Regions from separate parts of the Priestia flexa genome, predicted to be linked through region 1. Evidence: riboswitches for the same ligand, from Rfam matches in the RefSeq annotation. Region 1 holds a riboswitch; each other region holds the start of a gene.

Region 1 (10,425 bases):
AGCTTTAATCTCAATGTTTGCTAGCTTTGGATTAACATCAGCACTAATCTTAACAGCTAAATCATTATTGAAAAAAGGCGCTAAGAAAACTGCAGTTGCCTACTAATACGATTGCAACTACAAATTAAATTGTAGTGAGGGGAACGATGTCGGTCGTTTCCCTTAATTTATTATAACAAAATTCTTGTATAAAAAAAATCTTAAGGTGGTAAAAATGGAAAGATTATTAAAAGATAGGTATTTATTTCTATTTTCCGTTGGGTGCTTCTTCTTAAGTTTAATCTTTGGACTAGGTTTAGTTTTAAGTGCAGATGTGAACGAAGCTATTAGTAACAACAATAATTATTACACGAAAAGAGAAGGGATTTCAGGAGCAACATTCTTTTTTATTCAAAATTTTAAAGTTGTGCTCATGTTGCTTTCGGGGATTTTTTGCTTTGGGCTTTCTACTTTTTTAGTATTAGTGATCAATGGATTTTGGCTTGGGGGCGTAATAGCGAGTCAATATTTAAATGGCACAAGCGTCTGGGAATTATGTATAAGCATATTACCACATGGGATTTTCGAGATTCCAGCTTTGTTATTAGCAGGTTACATAGGATTCGTTGGTTTTAAATTTTATTTTCAAAAAAAGAACTGGAAAAGGAATCTATCAACAGTAGGTATTATTGTTGTATTACTTTTAATAGCAGGCCTTATTGAAGGATTTGTCACGCCTAAATATATTTAATAGGCGTGACTTAGTGGTTTCATTAAGCAGTCCTTTAAAGAGTGAAGAGAAGATAGCCAATCACCTGTTACTAGTATTAGGCAGGTTAATATGGTTCTTTTGCTCTTGGTTAGCCATTGTTATGTAGTCTACAAAACAGAATAAAATGAATGTTACCACAATCGAGATTGTTTTAGCTAATGTTGATAAAAAGAATTTTTAAAAAGTAATACAGTACACCTGCAACTTGAATAATGAGAGTTAAAATTAAAATGCTCATGATAGAGCTTTTAAAGGCAAAACGCTTAGTCAATTTAAAAAATCCTATGATGACAGCGCTACTTAAAATAGAAAATAAAGTTAAATCAACGAATACAGATGAATCGTTATGTGAACGGCTAAAGATAATAATAGTTGATATGAGTAGAATACTAAGCGCAAAGGTTATTTTTTCTTTTAAGGAGCTTTTCGGTAGCTGTTCTACGATTTGTTGTGTATATTCTCTGGGGTTTTGACCAAATAAGTCCTGAAAGCCTTTTCCTTGTTTCTCTCCCTCTAAAAGATGATCGAGTATTTCATCTCTAATTTCATTACGTTTCTCCGTGTCTAAATCGCTGCTAGATAGATATAGACAAAACTCTTCAAACTGTTGCTTATTGTACTTAGTTAATCTAAGTTTTAATCTTTCAACCTCTTGGTAAGTCATATTCGTGAGTGCTCCTCTCTATGTTTTAGAAAGTAGTTTACTGATTTTTCTAATTTAACCCATTCACCTTCAAAGTCTTGTAAAAACTCTAGACCTTCCCGCGTTATTTTATAGTACTTTCGCCTTGGTCCTGTTTTGGATTCAATAAAGTATGCAGAGATAAGCTTTTCTTTCTGTAATCTCAGCAATAGCGGATAAATAGTTCCTTCACTTACTTTGTTAAATCCACCTTGCCTCAACTTTTCAATTAATTCATACCCATATATTTCATTTTGCTTAATAAGAGATAGAATACTACCTTCTAATAAGCCTTTAATCATTTGACTATAAATAGACAGTACTTTCACCAGCCTTTCTGAACTATAGTTGAGTAATGTAGATGGGTTATAAAAATTATCTTATAAATACCGAATCTAAAATACTAGAATGACGTATAAAGGTTCAAAATTGTACTGTAAATTCCAGAAAAAGAATTTTCAGGGAAGTTTTTGTGTTTTAAATGAACTGTATTAATTTAACTTAATAGTATTTTTGTGCTAATATAACGATTGTAAAGTATAGTTTGTTTGGAGGAGTAAGTGTGAATTGGGGACCAAAAGACTTAGCTCAAGCAATAACCAATGAAGTTATTGCTCACGAAAGTAGCTTTAGAAAAGTAAGCGGGAAAATTCGCTATGGTTTAGAAATGATGATTATTTTACTTTATCAGGTCTTCATTGTTTTACTATTGGGTTCTCTATTTGACCTATTTTTTCTCACAGTACTTTGTTTACTATCTCTATCCGTATTTCGAATGTTTTCCGGAGGAGCACATTTCTCTAAATTCCATCATTGTTTAATTGCAAGCGTTATGCTTATCTTCACCATTTCTTTTACTTCTAAGTATCTCTCACCTATGCTTGATATTATTTATTGGCAGCTCATTGCTTATCCAATAGTCATTTTCTTTGTTTGGCGATATGCCCCTATTTTATTTAAGAAAGAAGCAGCTTTTAGTGATTCGCAGAAACAACAAAATAAATGGATCTCTATTTCAATTGCACTATTTCTAATGATTGTAAGTTTATTTATTCCCAAGACATATTCAATTGTCATCATGCAGGTATTGGTTTATCAAACATTTACAATTACACCTATTGGAGTATTTATCATACATTCAATAGATAAAATTTTAATAAAAAAGGAGATTGATTTAAATGAAAAAGTATCTTTATAATTTTGTTGCTGCTACGGGTTTATTTATGACACAAGCTACCTTTACAACAAGTTGTTTTCTAGGACTGTATGAACCTGAATTGCCTGAAGATGAAGACGAAGAGCTACAATGAGTTTTTGTAATTATTTCTATTTTTAAAGTAGTTAAATAGCCAGTTGTCGGTGTTGAACCGATGACTGGCTATTTACGTTTTTTATGCTTAGTACCTTTTAGAGATACCTTAATTTTATAAATGAAGATGATTTTATGATAAAATTATGTGTGTCAAAAAACATTAGAAGTGAGGAATTACATGAATGCGTTAAAACAGCATCGAAAATCGAGTAAACAAAAACTATTGTTTCGAGGCCTTTTAGTCATCATTGGTGGCATTATCGCAGGTTATGGGTTAGAAACAGTATTAATTCCAAATAGCGTATCTGACGGGGGTGTGACGGGACTTAGCATCGTTGGTTCCCAGCTCTTTGGAATTCCACTAGGCGTTTTAATCGCCATCATCAATCTTCCCTTCATCTGGTTAGGTTATCAGCAAATTGGAAAAAGCTTCGCTATTTTTTCAACCATCGGTATTGCTTCTTTAGCAGTTAGTACAACTCTTATGCATCACACTCCAGCCATTATTGAAGGAGATACGCTTTTAGTAACCGTTGTAGGTGGTGTAATCCTTGGTTTTGGAATGGGTCTAGCACTGCGTAATGGAGGAGCATTGGACGGTATTGATATGCTTGCTGTACTCCTTTCACGAAAGTCACCGTTTGGAACAAGTGATCTTATTTTATTTCTAAATATGTTTGTATTTATCGTGGTTTCTTTTGTGTTTGGCTTGCAAGGAGCCATTCTTTCTGCCATTGCTTACTTCATCGCTTCAAAGGTTATTCATGTCGTTGAAGTTGGGTTAAGCGGTTCAAAAGCGTTTGAAATCATTACAAATGAGCCTGTTTTAATGGTTAAAACAATTCGTGATCGACTAGGTCGAAGCGCTACATATAAAGAAGTATACGGCGGATATTCTCACGAAAAGTTCAAAGAGATTACGTGTGTTATTAACCGTTTAGAAGAAAGTAAAATGAAGGAAATTATCAGCGAAATCGATCCGGATGCTTTTGTGCGCGTGTATGACGTTGCCGAAGTAAAGGGTGGAAACTTTAGAAAAACCAACATTCATTAAATCCTCCTTTTTATTCTGTATAAAATTGTTTTTTTTTTTTTAGAGCTGAAAGGATTAGCTGGAAAATTATCCGATAAAAACCAGATTGACAGATTAGGAAGAAAGATGTAGACTTGAAACAAATTTAATAAGACCTCACTTTTAGTCAAGTGAGGTAGAGGCGCGGTATTTAACAGTCTTTAGCAGAGTTTGAGAGACGTTGAAGCTAGAGAGAAGGAAATATCGCCGAAGTGAGTAAATTGTTCTCAATAATTGCTTGCTGGGTCTGTAGTGAAGAACTGCAGGACTGTCTCAATAAGTTTACCAGCTTATTGAGTTGTGCTATCTCATCTTTTAAAAGAGAGGACTTTAGGGAACGATGAATGAAACGACCTGAGTAAATCTCGGGTCGTTTTTTTATTGTCTTCAAAGCTTAAAAAGATATAAGGGGGAAACAAACTATGAAAAGAAAAGCAGGATTTTTCTTAACATTATTGCTTTCAGCAGTCGTTTTATTAGCAGGCTGTGGTCAAAGCAGTGAGTCAGCATCGGGTTCAGGAGACGCTGATACGTTTACGGTAGGCTTGGAAGCAGGCTATCCACCATTTAACTGGACTCAAAATGACGATTCAAACGGAGCGGTTAAAATTAAGGGCGGCTCACAGTATGCAGGCGGCTATGATGTTGAGATGGCTAAGAAAATTGCTGATGGATTAGGCAAAGAGCTAGTGATTGTAAAAACTGAGTGGGATGGTCTTGTACCAGCCTTAACATCAGGTAAAATTGATGCGATTGTGGCAGGAATGTCACCGACTGCAGAGCGAAAAGAAACAATTGATTTCTCTGATAACTACTATAATTCAAACCTAGTAATGGTTGTGAAAAAAGGTAGTAAGTATGAAGGTGTTACGAAGATTGCAGATTTCAAAGGCGCAAAAATTACGGCTCAATTAAACACGTTTCACTACTCCGTCATTGATCAAATTAAAGGTGTATCAAAAGAAACAGCAATGGATAATTTCCCAGCAATGCGCGTAGCGCTAGAATCAGGAGTTATTGATGGTTATGTATCAGAGCGACCTGAAGCAGTAAGTGCTTCAGCAGCAAATGATAATTTTGCAATGGTTGAATTCAAGGATGGCTTCAAAACATCAGCTGACGATACAGCTGTAGCCGTGGGTCTTAAAAAAGACAGTGAGCTAAAAGAAGAAATCAACAAAACCTTAAAAGGTATTTCAGAAGAAGAACGCACAAGCATTATGGATGCGGCAATCAAAAACCAACCTGCAGCAAAATAATGATGACATAACACCGGCTGTATCTACATACAGTCGGTTTTGTAATGAGGTAAGGGAGGAAGAACGATGAGTTTTGAATGGGTTATTACAATCATCTCAGAAAACTGGCCAATGTTTTTACGCGGAGCTGGGATGACGCTATTAATTGCGCTGACAGGTACCATTATTGGGGCGGTCATTGGGTTAGTTGCTGGTATTATCCGAACTGTTCCAACGCCAACGAGCGGGCTGAAAAAAGCAGGATTGAAGGTAACGAATTTCGTTTTATCTGTATACATTGAATTTTTCCGAGGTACGCCAATGATTGTGCAAGCAATGGTTATTTACTATGGTTCAGCGCTTGCATTTGGCTTTGATATGAACGTGATGTTAGCAGCGGTTATTGTTGTATCAATTAATACAGGAGCATATATGGCTGAAATTGTACGTGGCGGGATTATTTCCGTTGATAAAGGACAGTTTGAGGCAGCCAAAGCCATTGGCATGAATCATTATCAAACAATGATGAACGTTGTTTTACCTCAAGTCATTCGTAATATCTTACCAGCAACGGGTAACCAGTTTGTGATTAACATTAAAGATACGTCGGTATTAAACGTTATTTCCGTTTCCGAGCTATACTTTGTCACGAAATCAGTAGCAGGAAACAACTTTAGATATTTTGAGTCATTCTTTGTTGCTTGTATGATTTACTTTGTCATGACGTTTATGGTATCGCAAATTCTGCGCTACTTTGAGCGTAAATTAGACGGACCCGACAGCTACACGATGATTAAAACGGACCAAAATCGATAATGAAGGGTAAGGAGGTATAAGAAAATGGAACAAGTAATTGATATTCAACATTTAAACAAAGCGTATGGAAGTCATGAAGTATTAAAAGATATTAATTTCTCTGTTAACAAAGGAGAAGTTGTGACCATTATTGGTTCTTCGGGCTCGGGGAAATCAACGCTCCTTCGTTGTATCAATTTATTAGAGCAGCCGAACGGTGGCCAAATTATTTATAACGGGGAAAATGTTCTGGATGATCAGCATAATCTATTTGAGTATCGTAAAAATTTAGGAATGGTCTTTCAACAGTTCAATTTATTTGATAACCATAATGTTTTAAATAACTGTGTAGTAGGACAAGTCAAAGTGTTAAAGCGTTCAAAAGAAGAAGCTGAAAAGGTAGCGTTCGGCTATTTGAAGGTCGTTGGGATGGATCAGTACATCAATGCGAAGCCAAGACAGCTTTCAGGTGGTCAAAAGCAGCGCGTGGCTATTGCTCGCGCTTTGTCCATGCAGCCGGATGTCCTTTTATTTGATGAACCAACATCGGCTTTAGACCCTGAGATGGTGGGAGAAGTATTAAAGGTTATGAAGGAGCTTGCAGAGTCAGGTCTAACAATGCTTATCGTAACGCATGAAATGGAATTTGCTAAAGAGGTATCGGATCGCATTGTCTTTATGGATAAAGGCGTTATTGCAGAAGAGGGTACTCCTGAGCAAATCTTTAATCATCCAACGCACGAACGTACGCGTGAGTTCTTAAAACGTACGTTAAAAGACAAATAAGAAAAAGTCCCTGTGAGGGCTTTTTCTTATTTATATAGCCCTCGAATGTAAACAGATGCGATGTTCCGCGCAATTTCTTCAATGGAGCTTTCGTATTCATGCCGAACGATATCCCAGAGGTACATTTCATTGGTGAAAAACCAGCCTCTTGCCACTAGTTCATGATTTAATTCATCTCTAGCAAGTCCCTTCTCTTGGGCATAAGCGATATCTTGTGAGATGCGCTGAATAAATTTCCTTCGAATATTCTTCCAGCTTTCCGACACGACAGGAGAGATGCCGATTGCTTGTTCGAATACCTGCATCATACTGCGCTCATGCTCAGCCATATGTAAAAAGGCATTCGTTTGCCTGTGGATGATGTTCGTTGCTTCCTCTTTTGTTTGTGGAAAAAAGGAGGTTTCTGCAATCTTATAGAATTCTGCCATGACGCTGTCCATGAGTACGATTAACAGTTCTTCTTTTCCTTTAAAATGGACGTATGCTGTTCCATAGCCAACTTCTGCTTTTTCAATAACTTGTTTAATGGTTGTTTTTTGAAAGCCTTCTTCCATAAATACTTCTTTGGCTGCTTGTAATAGTTTTTGGCGCGTTTTAATCGAACGCAAATGTCGTTTATCTTCTACGTTATGCTTTGTCATGATGTATGCTCCCTTCCAGCTTTCTTTAGTTTCTAGCATATAGAAAATCTCATAAAAGGAAAAGAGATAGTTGTTAAAAATGTTTATAATTTTCAGAAATATAATATTGACATCATGTCATATTTTTTGATAATCTTTGGTTAAGATAGCGATTACAAATGCTAAAAGGAGGAGACTGCGATGTTTGATTCAACAAAAGAATGCGCAGAAAAGCTGGATGCGCAGGATGAATTAGTGGTTTTTCGAGAAGAATTTTACCTCAAACAAGACGCTATTTATATGGACGGAAACTCGCTAGGTCTTCTATCAAAGCCAGCGGAAACAACGCTGATGGAAGTCATCACAGATTGGAAAGAGCAGGGGATTGATGGTTGGACACAGGGTAAGCATCCTTGGTTTTCACTATCTGAAAAGCTCGGTGAAATGATGGCACCACTTGTAGGAGGCTTTCCTGAAGAGGTTATTGTAACAGGTTCAACAACTGTGAACCTTCATCAACTCGTTTCAACGTTTTACGAACCAAGCGGAACACGCACCAAAATTTTAGCGGATGAGCTGACATTTCCATCTGATATCTATGCGCTTCAAAGCCAGCTGCGTACGCGTGGTTACGATCCTGATGAGCATTTAGTTCGTGTGAAAAGTCGCGATGGTCGCTTTTTAGAAGAAGAGGATATTATTGAAGCAATGACGGATGAAATCGCATTAATTGTTCTACCAACCGTTCTGTATCGAAGCGGTCAAATATTAGATATGGAGCGCTTGACTGCGGAAGCACATAAGCGCGGTATCATCATTGGGTTTGATGGCTGCCATTCTATTGGCGCAATTCCTCATCATTTTAGCGACTGGGGCGTCGATTTTGCTTACTGGTGTAACTATAAACATTTAAACGGTGGGCCAGGAGCTGTTGGTGGTTTATACGTGAATAAAAAGCATTTTGGGACTCTTCCAGGCTTAGCAGGATGGTTCAGCTCAAAGAAAGAAAAGCAGTTTGATATGGACCATACGCTAACGCCGGCTCATACAGCAGGTGCTTATCAGATTGGTACGCCACATGTGCTCAGTCTAGCACCGCTAATCGGATCTCTTGAACTGTTTAATGAAGCAGGAATTGAACGCATTCGAACAAAATCTCTTCGTATTAATCAGTACTTAATGGATTTACTAGATGCAGAGTTAAAGGAATATGCCTTTACCCTTGGAAGCCCTACAGATGACAAGCGCAGAGGTGGCCACGTGAGTCTTGAACATAAAGAGGCAGCACGCATTTGCAAAGCGTTAAAGAAAGAAGGAATTATTCCTGATTTTCGCGCCCAAAATATTATTCGCTTAGCACCCGTAGCGTTATATACGTCCTATAGCGAGGTGTGGGAAGTAGTTCAAACGTTGAAAAAAATTATGAGCGAGAAGCTTTATGAACAATTTAAAAACGAACGCGAAGTCGTCGCGTAAATCGACAGCTGCTTACTTGAACGAAGTAAGCAGTTTCTATAGGTAAAAGTTCAATCAATGATTAAAATTAGCGCTATCGTAGGTTTTATCCTCTTAGGTTCATACATATTGTTTGGCACAGAGCCAAGCTCAGCTATCGGTGCAAAAAATCTTGTCAATGACGGAGGGTTTTTACCGTTCGGCTTTTGGGGTATGTGGGTGGACGTTTTTATTTCGCTTTTTAGGAACAGAAATGATTGCCGTTACTTCTGGAGAAGTAAAAGATCCTGATGTCGCCGTTCCAAAAGCTCTCAAAGCAACGGTGTTTCGATTAACAACATTTTACGTGTTAACAATTGGTATTATGCTTCAGTTCGGTATTCCATAGCTTGTATTTTTAACGATTGCGTATTTTGTTGCAAAGCGTAAGAAGGTAGACGTAGATGCACCTAGAAATACAGTAACAGATGAATTTAAAGAGATGCAATAAGGGGGACATAACGTGAATACGCCAAATCAAAAGAAGAGAACTGCGATAGAATTAGAAAAAAACCTACAGACAGACTTTCAGAAGACAATGTCATACGGAGATTACTTACAGCTTGATTCAATACTATCAAGCCAGCAGCGCCTCTCGAATCACCATGATGAAATGCTGTTTATTGTTATTCACCAAGCAAGCGAGCTGTGGATGAAGCATGGCTAACAGTTTATCGAAACGTTGATCAGTACTGGGATCTTTATGAGTTAGCTGAAAAGCTTGTTGATATTGGTAACCAGCAGCAAACATGGCGTTTTAGCCATATGAGTACCGTTGAACGAATTATCGGCAATAAGCCGGGAACAGGAGGTTCTTCGGGGGTAAACTATTTAAAGCGTGCGCTCGATAAGCACTTCTTCCCGGAATTATGGAGTCTGCGTACTAAGCTATAAGGATAAATAGAAAGGGTGCTAGATAATGAATAAATGGATCGATGTTTCACAGCTGCTCAGCAACAAGGTGGCATGTTGGCCAGGTGATACGCCGTTTTCCTACAGAGTGAGCTGGAGTAAAGAGGAGTCTGGCTCAGTAAATGTAGGTGAAATTACAATGAGTGTACATACGGGTACTCATATTGACGCGCCGTTTCATTTTGATAGTGAAGGGAAAAAAGTAAAGGACTTAGACGTGAATCTTTATATTGGAGAAGCAAAAGTTGTGCATCTTCACAATCCTTCCAGTATAAGCGTTGAAGAGCTAAAGAAAATCGACTTAGCTGGGGTAACGCGACTGCTTATCAAGACCGGTGCGTGGACAAATCGCGAGACTTTTCCAACGTCTATTCCACCTATCGATCTAGGAGTAGCCGCTTATCTTTCAAATCAAGGTGTTCGTTTACTCGGTCTCGACTTACCTTCAGTGGACTCGCTTGATAGCAAAGAGCTAGCTGCGCACCATGAGCTGGCGGCACATAACGTTCATATTTTAGAAGGACTTGTTCTTGATGCTATTGAGGAAGGAGACTATGAGCTAGCTGCTTTGCCACTTTCACTAACGGAAGCAGACGGAAGTCCAGTACGCGCGGTGTTGAGAAAGAGATAATCCAAAAAAAGCCACTCGCTTAGAGTGGCTTTTATCGTCTATGCAGCTTTTGAAGTTGATTTTTCAACAGACTTTTTGTTTCCAACATAGATCAGTCTTAGGGCAATTAACATCAGTACAATAGCGAGTCCA
Region 2 (10,425 bases), 760 kb from region 1:
GCAACACCAAAGTTATTGATAAAATAATCCATTACATCTAGGAAGTATAACCCTCCTTGAGTAGCAAATAATAATGAAATGATAGAAGCTAAGCCCCCACCCATTAAGACAGATTTCGTACGAGATACGTTAAATTTATCTTGTACCCCCGCTACAAATGTTTCAATAATGGAAATAAGTGATGTTAAACCAGCTAATGTTAACGATCCAAAGAAAAGTAATCCGAACAGCTGATTAAACGCGGGAAACTCGTTAATAATTTGAGGGAATACAACAAATGCTAATCCTACTCCACCTGCTACTACTTCATCAATGCTCACACCTTGCTGCATTGCCATAAACCCTAAAGCACTAAATACACCAATACCGGCTAGTAATTCAAATGCTGAGTTACCAAAGCCAGTGATAAAAGCATTATTTGTTAAATCTGATTTCTTTGGTAAATAGCTAGAATAAGTAATCATAATGGCAAAACCAACAGATAAACTGAAGAAGATTTGACCATAAGCTGCCACCCAAACTTTTCCATTTGCAATAGCGCTCCAGTCTGGCTTAAAGAATGCATTCAACCCTTCCATTGCACCATCTAATGTAATAGCGCGAAGCACAATGATAAAGAATAAAACAATTAATGTTGGTAAGAAAATTTTGTTTGCTGCTTCAATTCCTTTTTTAATACCTTTTAGTAAGACACCTAAAGCTATTACCCAAACTAAAATAAGCGGTATTAGGACACCTGGTACAATGCTTCCCGTTTGACCAGGAACCTCAGCTAATTTCAAATAGTCACCGAATAAAAACCCTTCAGTATCTTGACCCCAGCTTAGCTTTAGCGAAAAGATAAAGTAAGACATGGCCCATGCAATAATCGCTGCATAGTAAACTGCAATAATAAATGAAATACCAACTTGCCACCAGCCTAGCCATTCTGCTTTTTTATTTAGTCTCGCTAGCGATAATGGCGATGATCCTCTATACTTATGTCCAATTGCAAACTCCATGATTAAGATTGGAATACCTGCTGTTAATAACGCAAATAAGTATGGTAAGAAAAATGCACCTCCACCGTTTTCATAGGCAGTCGCCGGAAACCTCCAAATATTTCCTAATCCAATTGCAGAACCTGCTGCTGCCATGATAAAACCTGCTCTCGTACCCCATTGAGGACGATTTTCCATCATAGTTTCCCCCTTACACTCTCTCTTTTCTTTTATCTCTGTCATAACCTAGAAAGTTATTTAAACTTTCTGACAATTTAGCATAGTCTGTCTTTAGAACTATCTTACGAAGAATTATAGCTATTATGCTATAGTATGTCAAAATATTTTTTATAGAAAATTTTGATAATTAAACAATTAAAAATAGAGCAGACGTTGTGAAACGCATCTGCTCTATCTTTATTCTTCTATTTTTCTAATGATGTCTCTGTTATGTTCCCCTTTTTACGAGTTACTAAGACAAATACCACTAATAAAACCATTACTGTTCCAAATCCTGCAGCTGTACTTTCTGTTAAACCAAGTACAATATAACCAATGATGCTAATCACAGCTGAAATAATTGCATAAGGAAGCTGTGTCATTACGTGATCAATATGATGACTTCCTGCTCCAGTTGATGACAAGATTGTTGTATCAGAAATTGGTGAACAGTGATCTCCGCAAACTGAACCAGCTAATACAGCCGCAAGAGCTGGTAATAATAATTCTGGTTCAATGTTTCCTACAATGTCACCTGCAATTGGAAGCATAATACCAAACGTTCCCCACGATGTCCCTGTTGAAAACGCCATGATGCCAGCAATAATAAATAGTACCACTGGTAAGAAGGCAATATTTAAATTAGAACTCTCCACAATTCCTGCTAAGAATTCTCCTGATTTCAACTGACCAATCAAATCTCCAATCATCCAAGCAAGCAGCAAAATATAAATAGCGGGTAGCATCGATTTGATTCCTGCTACTATGCCCTTACCAAGCACCGAATTAGACAGTTCATTCGATTGTCTCGTACGTGCGATAAATAATACTAGCGTTACAACAAGGCCTGATAAACCACCAATCATTAATGAATTAGGTACATTCGTATTCTCAAACATTGTAAAGATTGTAGCTTGACCTTCAGTTGCTTGATAGCCTGTCCATAACATCGCACCAATTGTCCCAATCATCAATACAATAATTGGTAAGATCAAATCGAATACACGACCATTTTCACTAACTGGTAAATCTTCTTTTAACTCTCCTGGTACTGCACCTTTTTCTGGGTCCGTTACTTCTCCAGTACGAATCGCACGCTCTTCGTGTTTTTTCATTGGTCCAATGTTAATATCAAAAACACTCACCACGAATACCATAATTAATGCGGTAAATACATAAAAATTCATCGGTATCATCTGTACAAATGCTGAAAATGCTGACACATTACTCATCCCGTGTGCAGCTAGAATTGAACCTACAACCGTAATAATATAGGCACCCCAACTTGAGAACGGTGCAATCACACATACCGGAGCTGAAGTTGAATCAATTAAATAAGCAAGCTTCGCTCTTGATACCCGCTGTCGATCTGTTACCGGGCGACTTACTTGTCCAACAGCTAGTGCATTAAAATAATCATCAATAAAGATAATAATTCCTAACACAGCTGTTAATAGATGAGCTCCACGACGCGTTTTAATACGTTGTAAAGCCCATTCTCCAAAAGCACGACTTCCTCCGATGATTGAGATAAAAGCCGTAATAACACCTAAAATTAAAAGGAAAAGCAAAATAAATAGATTTGAAGTATTAAGTGCGCCGTCCGCGTAGAAAATTGTAGCAAAGCTTCCCCAAATCTTTTGAATCGTTTCTCCAACTGAAAACTCCGTTAACACTAATCCACCTGCTAAAATCCCTACTCCTAGGGAAAGCAGTACTTTACGTGTTAAAACAACCATTAATATGGCAATCAATGGTGGTAATAACGAAAAAATAGTTCCTTCCATGATATCCTCCTAATATAAGCCTGTTTAAATCTAGGAGGACTACTTATAAAGAAAAAAACGCAAAAAAGAGCAATGATAGAAAATAACTATCATTACTCTTTGTAATGTTATGTTATCCTCCATCACGATCAGTAGCCCTCCATCATGAAAACAAGCGTATTTTCATAATGACAGTGTTACCCTTTTTCAAGGTAACCCCAGAAAAGAAAAGCTGACTCTTTTTCTTTCCTTCGGCAAAAAATCCTTTTTACTATGATCACAGTTGTCATCCTCACATAGTATACTCATACTTTTTGCATCCTCTACCTCATCGATCTGATAAGGTGATGGTATATAATTATATCTAGTACATTATATCGGTAAAGTATAAAGTTATCAACCGGCTATTTCTTCTTTAGTTCAATAGATGGAGAGGCTGAGTTAGTGCCACCGTTAAAATAATCCGGTACGCTCCCTGGAATCATCGCCATTCCTACAGGCACTGTCGCTTGAACGGTTGTCTGTTTTGTAGCAAAGGGAATAATCACCTGAACGTTAACCTGAACTTCAATTGAAATTTCTAAAAAAGCACCGTTAATTCCGTATTCCTCTATTTTCCGTACAACGTCTGATTGCACATCACCAATTGCATGAAATTTAACCGGGATTAAAGGTCCTAGATTTCCTAGTAAGGCATTGTTTGTAGCTTGCCCTAATGGAACTTGATAGACAATTCCTCGCTGCCTGAGCTTTTCATCTGGTTCAATATTAATATCCGTTGGAATCTCTAATTCTTCTAAATTTCCTTTTTCAGCTTCTCGTAAATTAGCCTGGACTAAAGATGTCGTTTGAGCTCTAATACGATTTACGACTGCCGTATCAATCTTGGCTACCTGCCCATCCGGCGTACTTTCCGTCTTAATAATATCGTTCACATCAAGTTGGTCTACCACTTGTTTATTAACGGCCTTATTAATAACAAGCGTTGCAATCTCTTTAGTCTGGGCTTCTGCATATTTCATTAAGGTTGGTTCAATTCCTCTATTAATTAACCATATTCCTGCTCCAGTAGAAAGCAGAAAAAAAACAATTGTTAGTAGTACAACATAGCGAAATGGTATAGGTCCCTTTTTCAATACTCTTCGGCGAACCCTAATCAAAAAAATCCCTCCTTACAAGCTATATGTATGCATAAACAAGGAGGGCTAACGCTATTTTCTAAAAGTTTTCTATGTTTGTTTTAAATCGCTGCTGATAATTATTAATGTAGGACTTTCTTTTAAATCAATTTCATAAGGTTTATCTAAAACCCTGCCTCCTTCTTCTTGAATAAGAATGTAAGGTCGATCACTTAGGCCTTTATTTTGCTTGCTTACTATGCCTTTTCTTTGGTCATTCAGCGTTACAAAAAGACCAATAGGATAAACAGCAATTGCCCTTCTGAAAGCGCTAATCATATCTTTATCAAACTGACTTCCCGCACCCGCATACAAAATCTCTAGCCCCTCGTGAGGGAGAAGAGCGCTTCTATACACGCGATTTGACGTCACGGCATCGTACACATCCGCAATTGCGATAATTTTACTAAATAAATGAATTCGCTCTTCTTTAATTCCTAATGGATACCCTGATCCATCCAATCTTTCATGATGCTGATATGCGCAAGAGGCGGAGAGCGCAGAGACATTAGGAGTACTTCGCAATAATTCGTACCCATATGTGGTATGCTTTTTCATTAACTTAAATTCTTCATCCGTTAATCTTCCGGGCTTGTTTAGAATATCTTGGGGAATTAACATTTTCCCTACATCATGTAGCATAGCTCCTGCACCTAGCTTCTCTAGAACAGGCTGAGTTAATCCTATTTCTTTTCCGAGTGAAAGGGCATAAAGCGTCACGTTCACAGAATGAGAAAATACATAGTTATCGTATATATATACATCCGTTAACAATGACAATACATCATTATTATTCATAATCTCATCTACTAATTGATTGCCAACCTTATGTACTTCACGAACCGATTGTTCTAAAAGTGCAACACGCGTTTTTTCATGCTTTTTTTGAAGAGAGTGAAAGACATCTTCCACTGATTCCATTGCCTTTTTCCGAAGTGAAAATGGGATAGTAGAAGTAGAATTTACAACAATATCATTTGTTCGTTTATCACCTATGTATACAAACGTAACACCTCGCTGCTGTAAACGATTAATAATAGTCTCTGTCAAAGGTATGCCTGTATTAATTAGCGTGTTTCCTGCTTCATCTAATATTGGTTTTGCTAAACATGCACCTGGGCTCAATGATTGAATTGCAACTAATTTCATAGTAACTCCCTAACTATCTATTATTTTATAATCGCTATAAAAGAGGTAGAGCATTTACTACCTCTCCATTGAATCTTTTTAGACAAAATTTGAATATAAAGGACTTTATTCCTAACTATACCATTTTTAATAAAGCTTCGCGCCCTATCATACCTGGATGAATGCCTAAACTTTCTGCTTCCACAGTAACAGACTCTAAAGGTGCATTTAAAAGATCTTCAATTGTTCGAACGCCGACTGCTCTTCCGGCAATGATTTGTCTACTGACCAGCTTTTCATTTAAAAGGCCAACGTCTAATGCTCCACACATAATATATCCTTTATCGGAAGAGACTGTTAAAAGCGTTGTTTTTGGAAGCAGTACGGTAACCGCATTGAACGTATGACCATTAATAACAACAGGTTCTAATGTAATCAAATTCCCCACTCCTTTCTTAATCAAGGTATGATGATTTTCAAAAAGAGTGAGCTTTAGGGCGTTTTTTTATAATTATACAAGAAAGCACATACTTTGTTTCTAACTTAATTGTTTAAGACGGTATGCGCTCATCAATCTGTTTTAGCAGTCAATCAAATAAATTTAACTGTTTAGGTGCCAAATCGGTATACCGAATGTCAAGCAAATGAATTAATTCCTTAGCATTATCAACCGCGTCTCCGCCTGAATTGTTGTTAAAAACGATGTAAATATCTTTCGTCTGCTGCTTTAATTCTTCAATACGATGCTTCCATTCAAGTAATTCTTGGTGATTATAACGATACAAAAAGCGAATTTTACGCCAGTTAGGGTCTCCACTTTTATTCCAACCGTGAACGTTTCGACCATGAAATCGAATCAGCGTTTTCTCAGCACTCGTAGGATGTAAAACGGTCGGCACAGACCCTTCACTTGCTTGTGGCTCATCACAAATGCCGTGAATCCATTTCTCTTTTTCCATAAACATAAGTGTCTTATCATGCCACTGTGGCGTAAACCAAGACTGGTTACGAAACTCTAACGTAACGGGTAAATCACCGAATTTTTCACGGCTGTATCGCAAATAATTAACATTTTCTTTCGTACAATTAAACCAGGGCGGCATTTGGAACAAAATCATTGCAAGTTTATTCGCTTTTACGTAAGGAGTCACAGAATCCATAAATGCATCAAACATCTCGTCTTTGCTATCAAACGGTATTTCATTCCGCATATGCCCTGTCATACCCTGATAAGCTTTGACAACGAATTGAAACGAATCGGGGGTATCTGCTACCCACTTTTCGACCGTTGTTTTAGGCTGAATAGCATAAAAAGATGCATCTACTTCAACTGTTGGAAAGTGACCTGCGTATACAGCGAGCTTATCTCGCGCAGGCACGCCCGTTTCATATAAAGATGAATGATCTCCCCACCCTGTTACGCCTACGTATATCACAAAATCCCTCCAATATGTATCAAACTGTGCACCTATTATTTTAATACAAACTCATCAAAAAAACTCGCTTGTATATACAAGCGAGTTTAAAAAAATCATTTATTACCCAATAGAACCTTCCATTTCGAACTTGATTAGACGGTTCATTTCTACCGCATACTCCATTGGAAGTTCTTTTGTAAATGGTTCGATGAAGCCCATTACGATCATTTCTGTTGCTTCTTCTTCAGAAATACCGCGGCTCATTAGATAGAATAACTGCTCTTCAGATACTTTTGAAACTTTCGCTTCGTGCTCTAAAGAGATGTTATCGTTGTAAATTTCGTTGTATGGAATTGTATCAGATGTTGATTGATTATCCATAATTAACGTATCACACTCGATGTTTGAACGAGCACCTTCAGCTTTGCGACCAAAGTGAACGATACCACGGTACGTTACTTTACCGCCTTGCTTCGAAATAGATTTCGAAACGATTGTAGAAGACGTATTTGGTGCTAAGTGAATCATTTTCGCACCCGCATCTTGGTGTTGGCCTTTACCAGCTAATGCAATGGATAATGTCATACCACGTGCGCCTTCACCTTTTAGGATAACAGCTGGGTATTTCATTGTTAATTTAGAACCGATGTTTCCATCAACCCATTCCATTGTTGCATTCGCTTCACATACAGCTCGCTTCGTTACTAGGTTGTATACGTTATTCGCCCAGTTTTGAATCGTTGTATAACGGCAGTATGCGTCTTTTTTAATGATGATTTCTACAACAGCACTGTGCAGAGAGTTTGTTGTATAAACCGGCGCTGTACAGCCTTCTACGTAGTGTACGTGTGCACCTTCATCTACGATGATTAGCGTACGTTCGAATTGACCCATGTTCTCAGAGTTAATACGGAAGTATGCTTGAAGTGGCGTATCTACTTTGATACCTTTTGGGACGTAGATAAATGAACCACCAGACCAAACAGCTGAGTTTAACGCAGCAAATTTGTTGTCAGTTGGCGGAATTACTTTCGCCCAGTGCTCACGGAAAATCTCTTCGTTTTCTTTTAATGCAGTATCTGTGTCTTTAAATACGATTCCTTGTGCTTCAAGGTCTTCTTTCATGTTGTGATATACAACTTCAGATTCGTACTGAGCAGATACACCAGCTAGGTATTTTTGCTCCGCTTCTGGAATACCAAGCTTATCAAACGTTTGTTTAATCTCTTCAGGAACCTCATCCCAAGAGCGCTCTGACTTCTCTGAAGGCTTTACGTAGTACGTAATTTCATCAAAGTTCAGGCTAGACATATCGCCGCCCCACTGTGGCATTGGCATGCTGTAAAAATGCTCAAGTGATTTTAAGCGGAAGTCAAGCATCCACTGTGGCTCGTCTTTCATGCGAGAAATTTCTTCTACAATTTCTTTTGTTAATCCTCTTTCAGAACGGAAAATAGAAACGTCCTTATCCGAGAACCCGTATTTATAATCGCCGATTTCCGGCATCTTTTTTGCCATTTGTTATTACCCCCTACTTGATAGGATTGGGAATGAACAAAGGCCTAACAGGACTTAATTCTGTTCTTTTAGGCCTTTTTCCATCGCTTTCCACGCTAATGTTGCACATTTAATACGTGCTGGAAACTTTGAAACACCTTGAAGTGCTTCAATGTCTCCTAAGTCTATACTATCATCATACTCTTTTCCTTGCATCATATCTGAGAAGATGTTCGCAAGTTCAAGAGCTGTTTCAATCTCTTGCCCTTTAATTGCCTGTGTCATCATTGAAGCAGATGACATAGAGATTGAACAGCCTTCTCCTTCAAACTTTGCATCCGTTACTTTGCCATCTTCTACTTTAAGTGATAGTTCAATACGGTCACCACACGTTGGATTATTCATTTGAATTTGAACCGTATCTTCTTCTAAAGACCCACGATTTCGAGGGTTTTTATAATGATCCATAATCACTTGACGATAAAGAGTATCTAAATTGTTAAAAGACATTTGTGAAATACTCCTTCGTTTTAATTAGTGATGACACTAATTGATCGATTTCTTCTTCTGTATTATACAAGTAGAAACTTGCACGTGCAGTTGAAGATACATTTAAATATTTCATTAACGGCTGTGCACAATGATGCCCTGCGCGTACAGCAACTCCCTCAGCATCAAGAACAGTCGCTACGTCATGCGGATGAACATCATCAAGATTAAACGTCACGACGCCAGCACGCTCTTTTGGTCCGTAGATGGTAATGCCTTCTACTTCTGAAAGACGGTCTAGTGCGTAATTTGCTAATTTATGCTCATGAGCAAGAATATTATCCAAGCCCACTTCCTCTAGAAAATCAATAGCGGCACCTAATCCAATTGCACCTGCAATAATAGGCGTTCCACCTTCGAATTTCCAAGGAAGCTCTTTCCACGTTGAATCGTATAGGTTAACGAAATCAATCATTTCGCCTCCAAATTCAACCGGCTCCATCTTTTCTAATAATTCTTTTTTTCCATACAGTACGCCAATACCTGTTGGGCCGCACATTTTATGACCAGAAAACGCAAAGAAGTCGCAGTCTAAGTCCTGTACGTCAACTTTCATATGAGGCGTACTTTGTGCACCATCTACAACCATGATTGCTCCGTGTTGGTGAGCAATTTTCGCAATTTCTTTTACCGGATTGATTGCGCCCAATACGTTAGAAACGTGCATAACCGAAACAATTTTTGTATCTGGCGTAATCGTTTCTTTAACCGTTTCTAATGAAAGAGCATGATCTTCTGTAAGATCAATATATTTTAATGTTGCTCCTGTTGCTTTTGCAACTTGCTGCCATGGAATGATGTTACTGTGATGCTCCATATACGTAATCACAATTTCATCACCAGGCTGCAAGTTGGCACGTCCGTAGCTAGCAGCAACAATATTTAACGCTGTAGTTGTTCCACGCGTAAAGATAATTTCTTCTGTTGATTTCGCATTAATGAACTTTCTTACTTTTTCACGAGCACCTTCATAGCCATCCGTAGCCATTGTACCTAGTGTATGAACACCTCGGTGTACGTTTGAGTTGTATTCTCTGTAGTACTTATTCAGTGCTTCAATCACTTGGATTGGCTTTTGAGAAGTAGCAGCGCTATCTAAGTAAACAAGCGGGTGTCCATTTACTTCTTGGTCTAAAATCGGAAACTGTTTGCGAATATCAGAAACGTTCATTATCGAACTTTCCTTTCAATTAACTCCGTTAACTGTTTTTTCACCGTTTCAACCGGAAGCTCATTTACAACTGGAGCTAAGAACCCATGAATAACTAAGCGCTCAGCTTCAACTTGTGGAATACCACGGCTCATTAAATAATAAAGCTGTAATGGATCTACGCGACCTACAGAAGCCGCATGTCCTGCCGTTACATCATCTTCATCAATTAATAAGATTGGGTTAGCATCTCCACGAGCTTTTTCGCTTAGCATTAATACGCGAGACTCTTGCTCTGCATTTGATTTAGATGCACCGTGTTCAATTTTACCAATTCCGTTAAAGATTGAAGACGCGCTATCTTTCATTACACCATGTTTTAAGATGTAACCTTCAGAATGCTTACCGAAGTGAATAATACTCGTCGTTAAGTTTTGCTTTTGCTCACCGCGACCTACTGTAACTGTTTTCGTATCACCGTATGAACCATCGCCCATTAGGTATGTGATGTTTTCAGAAACTGTGTTTCCTTCACTCATT
Region 3 (10,425 bases), 1.0 Mb from region 1:
AAGAGAAGAGTGAAAATCTCTTCTCTTTTTTTATAACTATTTGTCATGCTAATCACTGATTCAAAAGTAGTATACTTTAAGAAGAAAGAAAATTAAAAATAAAGGGAGGGAGCAGTATGCTTGATAAACCATGGGTTTCTCAGTACCCACCTGAAATACCTCATTCACTTGCATACAGTGAAAAGACGTTAGCTCAGCTTTTTGAGGAAGCAGCTAAGAAGAATCCACATAAGTGTGCTGTGCACTTTTTAGGCAAGCGACTCACGTTTCATGAACTATATGAGCAAGCAATTACTTTGGCTGTATACCTCAAGGAAATAGGTGTACAAAAGGGAGATCGAGTCGCCATAATGTTGCCAAATTGTCCTCAAGCTGTTATCTCTTTTTATGGAGTTCTCTTGGCAGGAGGAATTGTTGTTGAAACCAATCCGTTGTATACAGAAAGAGAATTAGAGTATCAATTAAATGATTCAGGAGCAACATGTATCATTGCTTTAGATCTATTGTATCCGCGCATCTCAAAAGTGAAAGCGTTAACAAAAATTAAACATGTTATTTCAACTTCAATTAAAGACTACTTACCATTCCCGAAAAATCTATTATATCCTTATGTACAAAAAAAGCAGCAAGCTATAACTGTTCAAGTTGAGCATATGGGTGATACGCATCTATTCCCAACTATTATGAAGCGTAAAAGAGAATCTGAAACCTTTGTATATGACGTTACTTCTAATGAAAATATTGCCTTATTACAATATACTGGTGGAACAACTGGATTTCCAAAGGGAGTTATGCTTACTCATAAAAACTTAGTAACGAACGCAACAATGTGCTCTCATTGGCTTTATCGGTGCAAACAAGGTCATGAAAAAATTCTTGGAATCCTACCGTTTTTTCACGTATATGGTTTAACCACGGTACTCATTTTATCTGTTTTAGAAGGATATGAAATGATTTTATTACCCAAATTTGATGCAGAAAGCGTTTTAAAAACGATTCATAAGCAGCGTCCTACTTTGTTTCCAGGTGCCCCAACTATTTATATTGCGTTATTAAATCATCCAGATCTCAGCAAATACAACTTATCATCCATTGATTCATGTATTAGTGGTTCTGCACCTCTCCCTGTTGAAGTACAGGAAAAATTTGAGGAAATAACGGGAGGGAAGTTAGTAGAAGGTTACGGTTTAACTGAGACATCTCCAGTTACACACTCTAATTTTGTTTGGGAGAAGAGAATTAGAGGGAGTATCGGTGTTCCTTGGCCAGATACAGATGCCAAAATTGTCTCGTTTGAAACAGGCGAAGCATTGCCAATTAATGAAATTGGTGAAATTGTAGTAAAAGGTCCACAGGTTATGAAAGGATATTGGCATCGTCCTGATGAAACCGAAGCTGTGTTACAAGATGGGTGGCTGAAAACAGGTGATGTTGGTTACATGGATGAAGATGGCTTCTTCTATATTGTAGATCGTAAAAAAGATATGATTATTGCAGGTGGATATAATATCTATCCTCGTGAAATTGAGGAGGTACTGTATGAGCACCCGAAAGTGCAAGAAGTCGTTGTTGCTGGAATTCCAGATGAATACAGAGGAGAAACAGTAAAAGCTTACATTGTTCTAAAAAATGGTGTATCATGTACAGAAGAAGAATTAAATACTTTTTCACGTCAATATTTAGCGGCATACAAAGTTCCTCGGGTATACGAGTTTCGAAAAGAACTTCCGAAAACAGCAGTCGGAAAGATTTTAAGAAGAGCACTCGTTGAGGAAGAAAAGGAAAGCCAAAAAAAGGCGACGTGATAAACGTCGTCTCTTTTTTTATAAAACACAATTGACAGAATCATCTTATTTCTTTATTATAAAAATATGAATGAATCATCATTCATATTTTAAAGGAGCGTATTTAGATTGAAAAGAAATAAGCCAAAGTACATGCAAATTATTGATGCAGCAGTAATTGTTATTGCTGAAAACGGCTACCATAATGCTCAGGTTTCAAAGATTGCTAAGCAAGCAGGAGTAGCTGATGGAACGATTTATTTATACTTTAAAAATAAAGAAGATGTATTAATTTCTTTATTTCAAGAAAAGATGGGACAGTTTATTGAAAAGGTACAGGAAGAAATTGTTGAAGTAAACACTGCTTCTGAACGCCTATATATGTTAATTGATAAACATTTCTCATTCTTAGCAAGTGATTATTCATTAGCGGTTGTCACACAGTTAGAGTTAAGACAATCAAATAAAGAGCTTCGCTTGAAAATTAATGATGTATTAAAAGATTACCTTACTGTTATTGATACCATCCTTCAAAAGGGAATCGAAACAGGAGAGTTTCCAGAAAACTTGGATATTCGCTTGGCCCGCCAAATGATATTTGGGACGATTGATGAAACGGTCACTACATGGGTGATGAATGATCAGCGTTACGAATTAAGCGAACTATCTAAAAAAGTACACTATTTATTAATGAATGGATGCAGTGGCTCTCCGCTTTAATGGGGAGAGCTTATGCTCTACATAAATTGAAGCAAGAGGTGAGTAGAATTGAGCGCTTTGTATAGTGAAACAATTCAAGGAATAACGTTTATTACATTTAACAACCCACCTGCTAATGCGCTGTCTCAAGGCGTATTACAAGAGCTTTCACAACTACTAAAAAAGTACGAAGAGATTGAGGAAACTCGAGTTATTATTCTAAAAGGTGAAGGGCGCTTTTTCTGCGCAGGAGCCGATATTAAAGAGTTTACTTCCTTACAACAATCTACTCAATATGAAAATTTAGCTAAAAAAGGTCAAAACTTATTTGAGTATATTGAAAATTATCCAAAGCCTATTATTGCCATGATTCATGGAACGGCTCTTGGAGGAGGGTTAGAATTAGCGATGAGCTGTCACATGCGATTTGTTACGCATGATGCAAAGCTTGGCCTACCTGAACTCCAGCTTGGAATCATTCCGGGATTTGCAGGTACCCAGCGACTGCCACGCTATGTGGGAGCTGCTAAGGCATGTGAAATGATGCTAACAAGCAAGCCAATCAAGGGAACAGAAGCGGTAACCCTTGGATTAGCAAATGCTTCCTACCATGAGGAGGAACTTCATTCAAAAGTAACGGCGATAGCGGAAGTAATTGCTAAAAAGAGCCCAAGTTCTGTAAAAGCGACCCTTGAATTACTACAGTATACAAAAACGAGTCGTTATTACGAGGGAGTAGAAAAAGAAGCACAACTTTTTGGAAGCGTATTCAACACGGAGGATGCAAAAGAAGGGGTTACGGCTTTTATTGAAAAAAGAGAGCCAAAGTTTGTTGGAAAGTAACTATCTTTAGGAGGGGAAATAAATGAATATTTATGTTTTATTAAAAAGAACATTTGATACTGAGGAGAAAATTGCTTTACAAAATGGTCAAATTGCAGAAGATGGAGCAGAGTTTATTATTAACCCTTACGATGAATATGCAGTAGAGGAAGCAATTCAGCTGAAAGATAAGCATGGGGGAGAAATTACGGTTGTAACGGTAGGAAACGAAGAAGCAGAAAAAGAGCTTCGTACAGCACTTGCAATGGGAGCTGATAAAGCGGTGCTAATCAATATTGAAGACGACGTAGAGTATGGGGATCAGTATACGACAGCTAAAATTTTAGCGCAGTATTTAAAAGATCAATCGCCGGATTTAGTTTTAGCAGGGAACGTGGCAATCGACGGAGGATCAGGCCAAGTTGGTCCGCGTGTCGCTGAACTATTAGAAATTCCGTACGTTACTACGGCAACAAAGCTTGATATCGATGGAACAAACGTAACAGTTGTACGAGATGTAGAAGGTGACTCAGAAGTTATTGAGACAACTTTACCGCTACTGGTTACGGCGCAACAAGGTCTAAATGAGCCACGCTATCCATCTTTACCAGGCATTATGAAAGCAAAAAAGAAGCCGCTGGAAGAACTGGAGTTAGATGATTTAGATTTAGATGAAGATGATGTAGAAGCAAAAACAAAAACAATCGAAATTTATTTACCACCTAAAAAAGAAGCAGGACGCGTTTTGAGTGGCGATATTCAAGATCAAGTAAAAGAGATGGTTACGCTATTGCATTCAGAAGCAAAAGTAGTTTAAAAAAAGCTTAAGATAATGGGGGAATTGAAATGGGACGCAAAGTATTGGTGTTAGGAGAAGCAAGAGAAGGTGCATTACGGCACGTATCATTTGAAGCAATTGCTGCAGGCGCAACGGTTGCTGAAGGTGGAGAAGTCGTTGGCGTTCTTGTTGGTAAAGGAGTGAAAAATTTAGGAGACGAACTCATTCATTACGGAGCAAACCGAGTAATTGTAACCGAGCATGATGACTTGGATTTTTATACATCTGATGGCTATGCACAAGCACTATTGGCTGTTATTCAAGAAGAAAAGCCAGAAGCAATTATATTTGGTCATACGGCTTTAGGAAAAGATTTATCACCTAAATTGGCTGCGCGTCTAGATAAGGGGCTAATATCAGACGTAACAGCACTTGAAGCAGCAGGTGGAAACTTAGTCTTCACTCGCCCGATCTATTCAGGAAAAGCGTTTGAAAAGAAGATTTCTACAGAAGACTTTATCTTTGCTACCATTCGTCCAAACAATATCTCGGCTTTGGAAAAAGACACGAATCGTACAGGAGACGTAAAAGAATTTGATGTGGAAATTAAAAATCTACGTACAATTGTAAAAGAAGTAGTTCGCAAAGCCACTCAAGGGGTAGATTTATCAGAAGCAAAAGTGGTCATTGCAGGTGGACGTGGTGTAAAAAGTGAAGATGGATTTAAGCCGCTAGAAGACTTAGCTGATGTGCTTGGTGGAGCAGTTGGAGCATCCCGCGGAGCTTGTGACGCTGAGTACTGCGATTACTCACTTCAAATTGGCCAAACGGGAAAAGTTGTAACACCAGATCTTTATATCGCTTGCGGTATCTCAGGAGCTATTCAACATTTAGCTGGAATGTCTAATTCAAAAGTTATCGTGGCTATTAACAAGGACGCAGAAGCAAACATCTTTAAAGTAGCGGATTATGGCATTGTCGGTGATTTATTTGAAGTCGTACCACTGCTTACAGAAGAATTTAAAAAATTAAAAGTACAATCCTCATAAGAAAAAGTCTTTTCTGCCAGCTACGGTGGAAAAGACTTTTCTTATGAAAATAATGAATGAATTGTTTAAAGGTGTGTAAAATAGGATACAGGTATTATATAAAGCCATTTAGCTTGGCTAGTCTTTCGCTGTTCCATGTCCTGGAACGACCTGTATTATGTAGTAAATAAGTTGTTACGAATACGTTAAAAAGTATAAGCAAATAAATAGCCACTGTTATATGAAGGTGGTATACTTTCTTTATCATGTAGATATAGCATATATTTAGGAGGAATTACAATGGCAATTGCACACGCAACAGATCAAACTTTCTCAAATGAAATTGGTTCAGGGCTAGTTCTTGTTGACTTTTGGGCACCATGGTGTGGACCATGTAAAATGATCGCGCCAGTTCTTGAAGAGTTAGATCAAGAATACGGTGAAAAAGTGAAAATCGTAAAGGTAGACGTGGATGAAAACCAAGAAACTGCTGGTAGCCACGGCGTAATGAGTATCCCAACTTTAATTTTATTTAAAGATGGACAAAAGGTAGACCAAGTTATTGGTTACCAACCAAAAGAAGCACTAGCTGAATTAGTTGATAAACACGCGTAAGTAAAAAAACCTAGCGATAGCTAGGTTTTTACTACTTTATACCGCATTGACGGTTTCGTACATTTTTTCTAAAAGTGATATAATAAAAGGAAACGAATAAACGTTCGTTTCCTTTTATTTTTGTATAAATGAAGAATAAATATAGATAAGCAAGAAGGTTTTGGCGAAAGTTAAAAATATTGAAGGAAGGAGAGCGGTATGAATCCTTATTTAAAAGAAAAGCTGGCTATTTTACCTGAACAACCGGGTTGTTATTTAATGAAAGATAAGTATGGAACGGTTATTTATGTTGGAAAAGCAAAGGTTCTAAAAAATCGAGTTCGTTCTTATTTCACAGGGTCTCATGATGGAAAAACGCTGCGCCTGGTTAATGATATTGTAGACTTTGAGTATATTGTGACGTCGTCAGACTTAGAAGCCCTTATTTTAGAAATGAATTTAATTAAAAAGCATGATCCTAAATATAATATTATGCTGAAAGATGATAAGGGGTATCCCTTTATTAAAATTACGAATGAAAAACACCCTCGCCTTGTCATCACGCGCAAAATTAAAAAGGATAAAGGAAAATATTTTGGACCGTATCCAAATGTTCAGGCTGCAAATGAAACCAAGCGGCTATTAGATCGCATTTATCCTTTGCGGAAATGTACGACGATGCCTAATCGAGCATGTTTATATTATCATATTGAACAGTGCCTAGCTCCCTGTGTATATGACGTTACGGATAGCCAAAACAAAGAAATTATTGATAATATTACGCGCTTTCTAAGCGGTGGTTATGAACAGGTGAAAATTGAATTAACAGAAAAGATGATGAAAGCTTCAGAAGAGCTAGATTTTGAACGTGCAAAAGAGTATCGAGATCAAATTGCTCATATTGAAGCTACAATGGAGAAGCAAAAAGTAACGTTCAATGACTTTATTAACCGTGATGTATTTGGCTATTCTTATGATAAAGGCTGGATGTGTGTACAAGTTTTCTTTATTCGACAAGGAAAGCTAATGGAACGCGAAGTGTCTATGTTTCCGTTTTACCACGAACCAGAAGAAGATTTCCTAACGTTCATTGGACAATTTTACGGAAAAAACTTAAAGCCTAAAGAAGTTCTTGTGCCAGCAACTGTAGATGCAAACCTTGCAGAACAGCTTTTAGAAGTAGACGTTCAGCATCCAAAACGAGGAAAAAAGAAAGAGCTTGTTGAGCTTGCGTCAAAAAACGCTCAAATTGCCTTAAAAGAAAAGTTTTATTTAATTGAACGAGATGAACAGCGTACGGTTGGTGCTGTCGAGCAGTTGGGGCAAGCACTAGGAATTGAAGCGCCTTATCGTATTGAAGCTTTTGATAATTCCAACATTCAAGGAACAGATCCTGTTTCTGCTATGATCGTTTTCGTTGACGGTAAACCTGAAAAGAAAGAATATCGAAAGTATAAAATTAAAACGGTTGAAGGCCCTGATGATTATGGTTCAATGCGTGAAGTGGTACGAAGACGATATACGCGCGTATTAAAAGAAGGTTTACCTTTACCAGATTTACTTATTGTTGACGGTGGAAAAGGTCATTTAGCAGCTGTTCAAGATGTTTTGGAAAATGAACTAGGGCTGCTTGTTCCAACAGCTGGATTAGTCAAAGATGAAAAGCATAGAACATCTAATTTAATGATTGGAGATCCTCCTGAAATTGTTCCACTTCAGCGTAACAGCCAAGAATTCTACTTGCTTCAGCGAATTCAAGATGAGGTTCACCGCTTTGCTATTACGTTTCATCGACAAGTTCGTTCTAAATCGGCTTTTCAGTCTATATTAGACAATATTCCAGGAGTAGGTGAAAAGCGTAAAAGAGCGTTGTTGCAAAAGTTTGGATCCGTTAAAAAGATGAAGGAAGCATCAATCGAAGAGATTCAAAATGCAGGAGTTCCAAGGCCGGTTGCGGAACAAATTGTTGAAGCCTTAAAAAATTAGTATTGAATTCCAGTTTAAACTCTGATAAGCTAGAACATAATTTCATATGACACTTCATTAAACTGAAGTGAAGATAGAGGTGCGAATTTTAAGAGTACACATTTGGAAGAGTATGAGCTCTAAAGATAAATGTGGAAAGGAAAATTTGCCGAAGTGAATGACATCTCATAGAGTCATTTGCTGGTTCTGCGTTGAATAAATGTAGGATTGTCAAGAATGTGTTTCTTGGAGAGCTATCTCACGGCATTGAACGTTTTATATATACTTTTCGTTCGTTAAGCAATGAGATATCCATCTCATTGCTTTTTTTATTGTCTGAGCTTAAGCAATAGATCGCCTCTTTATCATATTGAAAACAAGTGAAAGGATGAGGAGACTTATGGGATTAATCGTTCAAAAATTTGGTGGAACTTCTGTTGGATCAACAGAACGAATTCAGCATGTAGCAAATCGAGTTATCCAGGAAGTTGAGCAAGGCAATCAAGTAGTAGTGGTTGTATCAGCAATGGGTAAAACAACAGATGAATTAGTAAGATTAGCAGGAGAAATTACAAGTAAACCAAGTAAACGAGAAATGGATATGCTACTAACAACCGGTGAGCAAGTTACCATTTCTCTCCTTACAATGGCGCTGCAAGAAAAAGGCTATGACGCTACTTCCTATACAGGATGGCAGGCAGGAATTTGTACGGAAGCTCAGCATGGAAATGCACGAATCACCAAGATTAATGAACAAGCCATTGCAGGGCGTTTGAAAGAAAATCATATTGTGGTCGTAGCAGGATTTCAAGGAATGTCGGAAGATAACAGTATTACAACGTTAGGAAGAGGCGGATCTGATACAACAGCTGTAGCTTTAGCAGCGGCATTAAAAGCAGATAAGTGCGATATCTATACAGACGTAATGGGAGTATTTACAACGGACCCTCGCTACGTGCAAGGCGCTCGTAAACTGCAGTCTATTTCATATGATGAAATGCTAGAGCTTGCAAATCTAGGGGCGGGTGTATTGCACCCTCGAGCAGTAGAGTTTGCAAAAAACTATCAGGTGCCACTAGAGGTAAGGTCAAGTCTAGTATCAGAAAGAGGAACGATTGTTGAGGAGGAAGTATCGATGGAACAGAACTTAGTAGTAAGAGGAATTGCATTTGAAGATAATATCTCAAGAGTCACAATTGAAGGGCTAAATAATGAGCTTCAGACATTATCAACCATTTTTACAGCATTAGCAAAAGAGCACGTTAACGTGGATATCATTATTCAAAATGTGACGTCAGACAATCGTTTATCTATTTCTTTCTCGATTAAAACAGAAGATACGGATACGACTTTATCTGTGCTAGCTCAGTTAAAAGAAGTAGTAGGTCATAAAAAAGTGGAGCATGAAAGGGGCTTAGCTAAAGTTTCGATTGTTGGATCGGGTATGATTTCAAACCCAGGCGTTGCTGCCGATATGTTTGAAGTATTAGCTGTGGAAGAAATTGAAGTGAAAATGGTAAGTACGTCTGAAATTAAAGTATCAACAGTTGTGCCACATAAAGACATGGTCAAAGCGGTAGAAACTTTGCACACTGCTTTTGAATTAGAAGAGCAAGATATTTATCAAGTTCAAAAATAAAAGCGGGCACAGCCCGCTTTTATTTTTTATATCTTTCCGTTCTAGTTTCAGGTGTAATGATATCTTTTTTATCCCATTGAACGGAAAAAAGGACTTTGTCGGCTTTTTCTTTGTTGGTTAAATAAGTTTCTGTTAGACAGTTTTTTAACTGTTGAACTTGTTCAGCAACAAAGCCAGCTTCAAGATGGAAAGATGAATTGGGATACTCAGTAAATCTTCGTTTGACAACTTCACCTGTTAATTCCATTTCAATGTTATATTTTTCAGTTTTTAAAATGGTTAATTGTCCCCAGCCAGCTTTCACAAAAAAGCCGCTAATCTCTTCAACAGAGGAAAGTGGAAATTTTCGTGCTAACTGTTTTCCTGCCCAGTACGAGATTTCATTCGTATCATTGCTAAGAAGCTCTGGAATTAACACGTCTCGAAGTAAGCTGTATCCAAAATAAGGAGTTGTAGGTGCTTGTGGAGTATCGGTTTGATTGATTTCTTCACTTTCAACGATTTCTTGCTGCGTTTCAGTTTGTTGATTGCTCATTTTTTCCCCTCTTTCTTTACATCTATTATATACAAATTGAGCAGTTCTCTCATCTATTTTTAAAAATAAATCAAGCAAAGTCCATGAGATGGTTGTTGCATCTATAACTTTTCGAAATACGTAAAAAATTATTGTACAATAAAATGAATATCCTTTTATAGGAAGTCGCAATCTTTTGTAGAAAACGGTTACATAAAGGTGTACAATAAGAAGTGTAAAAAATATAAAATCCTATAACATCAACTTCGTAAGCGTTAACAAACTTAATTTTTCATAAATTTATATTTTAATGAAGATTTAAACATCTTATCTTGACGCTCTATGTTGATGGGAGTAAAATTGATGTGTCACATATTTTAATAGAGAATGCAAAGGTTTTCATTTTCTGCTGTATCAATCTATTTATTTTATTCGGGAGCTTTGTTTTCACTAACATTGTTTATCTAACTAAGGGGGGTATTACGCACATGGCAGCGAACAAAGAGTTTCAGTATCGCAAACTACATTCTTTACTAGGTGTCATACCAGTAGGCATATTTTTAGTCCAACATCTGGTTGTCAACCACTTTGCAACAAAGGGA

The links. A riboswitch is a leader RNA that binds a small molecule or an ion and turns the genes downstream of it on or off. The one in region 1 is predicted to bind lysine.
Region 2: it holds a riboswitch for lysine, as region 1 does, so the genes downstream of both, LZP85_RS17710 (Na+/H+ antiporter NhaC family protein) here and LZP85_RS00985 (transporter substrate-binding domain-containing protein) in region 1, are expected to answer to the same signal.
Region 3: it holds a riboswitch for lysine, as region 1 does, so the genes downstream of both, LZP85_RS16380 (aspartate kinase) here and LZP85_RS00985 (transporter substrate-binding domain-containing protein) in region 1, are expected to answer to the same signal.

What each region holds. Positions count from the first base shown of each region.
Region 1 covers NZ_CP090431.1:190,993-201,417, forward strand. Annotated here, with positions in the region: gene LZP85_RS00950 (uberolysin/carnocyclin family circular bacteriocin) at 1-106, shown strand, start outside; gene LZP85_RS00955 (stage II sporulation protein M) at 215-730, shown strand; gene LZP85_RS00960 (DUF1129 family protein) at 903-1,415, opposite strand; gene LZP85_RS00965 (PadR family transcriptional regulator) at 1,412-1,747, opposite strand; gene LZP85_RS00970 (accessory gene regulator ArgB-like protein) at 1,996-2,631, shown strand; gene LZP85_RS00975 (AgrD family cyclic lactone autoinducer peptide) at 2,612-2,743, shown strand; gene LZP85_RS00980 (YitT family protein) at 2,924-3,799, shown strand; lysine riboswitch at 3,947-4,131, shown strand; gene LZP85_RS00985 (transporter substrate-binding domain-containing protein) at 4,240-5,076, shown strand; gene LZP85_RS00990 (amino acid ABC transporter permease) at 5,143-5,871, shown strand; gene LZP85_RS00995 (amino acid ABC transporter ATP-binding protein) at 5,896-6,636, shown strand; gene LZP85_RS01000 (TetR/AcrR family transcriptional regulator) at 6,663-7,277, opposite strand; gene kynU (kynureninase) at 7,458-8,732, shown strand; partial or broken gene LZP85_RS01010 (amino acid permease) at 8,787-9,081, shown strand; partial or broken gene LZP85_RS01015 (tryptophan 2,3-dioxygenase family protein) at 9,289-9,644, shown strand; gene kynB (arylformamidase) at 9,670-10,293, shown strand; gene LZP85_RS01025 (DMT family transporter) at 10,332-10,425, opposite strand, start outside.
Region 2 covers NZ_CP090431.1:3,430,970-3,441,394, forward strand. Annotated here, with positions in the region: gene LZP85_RS17705 (sodium-dependent transporter) at 1-1,178, opposite strand, end outside; gene LZP85_RS17710 (Na+/H+ antiporter NhaC family protein) at 1,406-2,986, opposite strand; lysine riboswitch at 3,111-3,299, opposite strand; gene yunB (sporulation protein YunB) at 3,370-4,125, opposite strand; gene LZP85_RS17720 (HD-GYP domain-containing protein) at 4,195-5,292, opposite strand; gene LZP85_RS17725 (YunC family protein) at 5,408-5,710, opposite strand; gene LZP85_RS17730 (DUF72 domain-containing protein) at 5,859-6,707, opposite strand; gene sufB (Fe-S cluster assembly protein SufB) at 6,810-8,207, opposite strand; gene sufU (Fe-S cluster assembly sulfur transfer protein SufU) at 8,262-8,696, opposite strand; gene LZP85_RS17745 (cysteine desulfurase) at 8,686-9,906, opposite strand; gene sufD (Fe-S cluster assembly protein SufD) at 9,906-10,425, opposite strand, start outside.
Region 3 covers NZ_CP090431.1:3,179,757-3,190,181, reverse strand. Annotated here, with positions in the region: gene LZP85_RS16415 (long-chain-fatty-acid--CoA ligase) at 117-1,805, shown strand; gene LZP85_RS16410 (fatty acid metabolism transcriptional regulator FadR) at 1,914-2,504, shown strand; gene LZP85_RS16405 (enoyl-CoA hydratase) at 2,553-3,326, shown strand; gene LZP85_RS16400 (electron transfer flavoprotein subunit beta/FixA family protein) at 3,349-4,122, shown strand; gene LZP85_RS16395 (electron transfer flavoprotein subunit alpha/FixB family protein) at 4,152-5,132, shown strand; gene trxA (thioredoxin) at 5,412-5,726, shown strand; gene uvrC (excinuclease ABC subunit UvrC) at 5,925-7,691, shown strand; lysine riboswitch at 7,758-7,935, shown strand; gene LZP85_RS16380 (aspartate kinase) at 8,071-9,309, shown strand; gene LZP85_RS16375 (YslB family protein) at 9,329-9,844, opposite strand; gene LZP85_RS16370 (succinate dehydrogenase cytochrome b558 subunit) at 10,312-10,425, shown strand, end outside.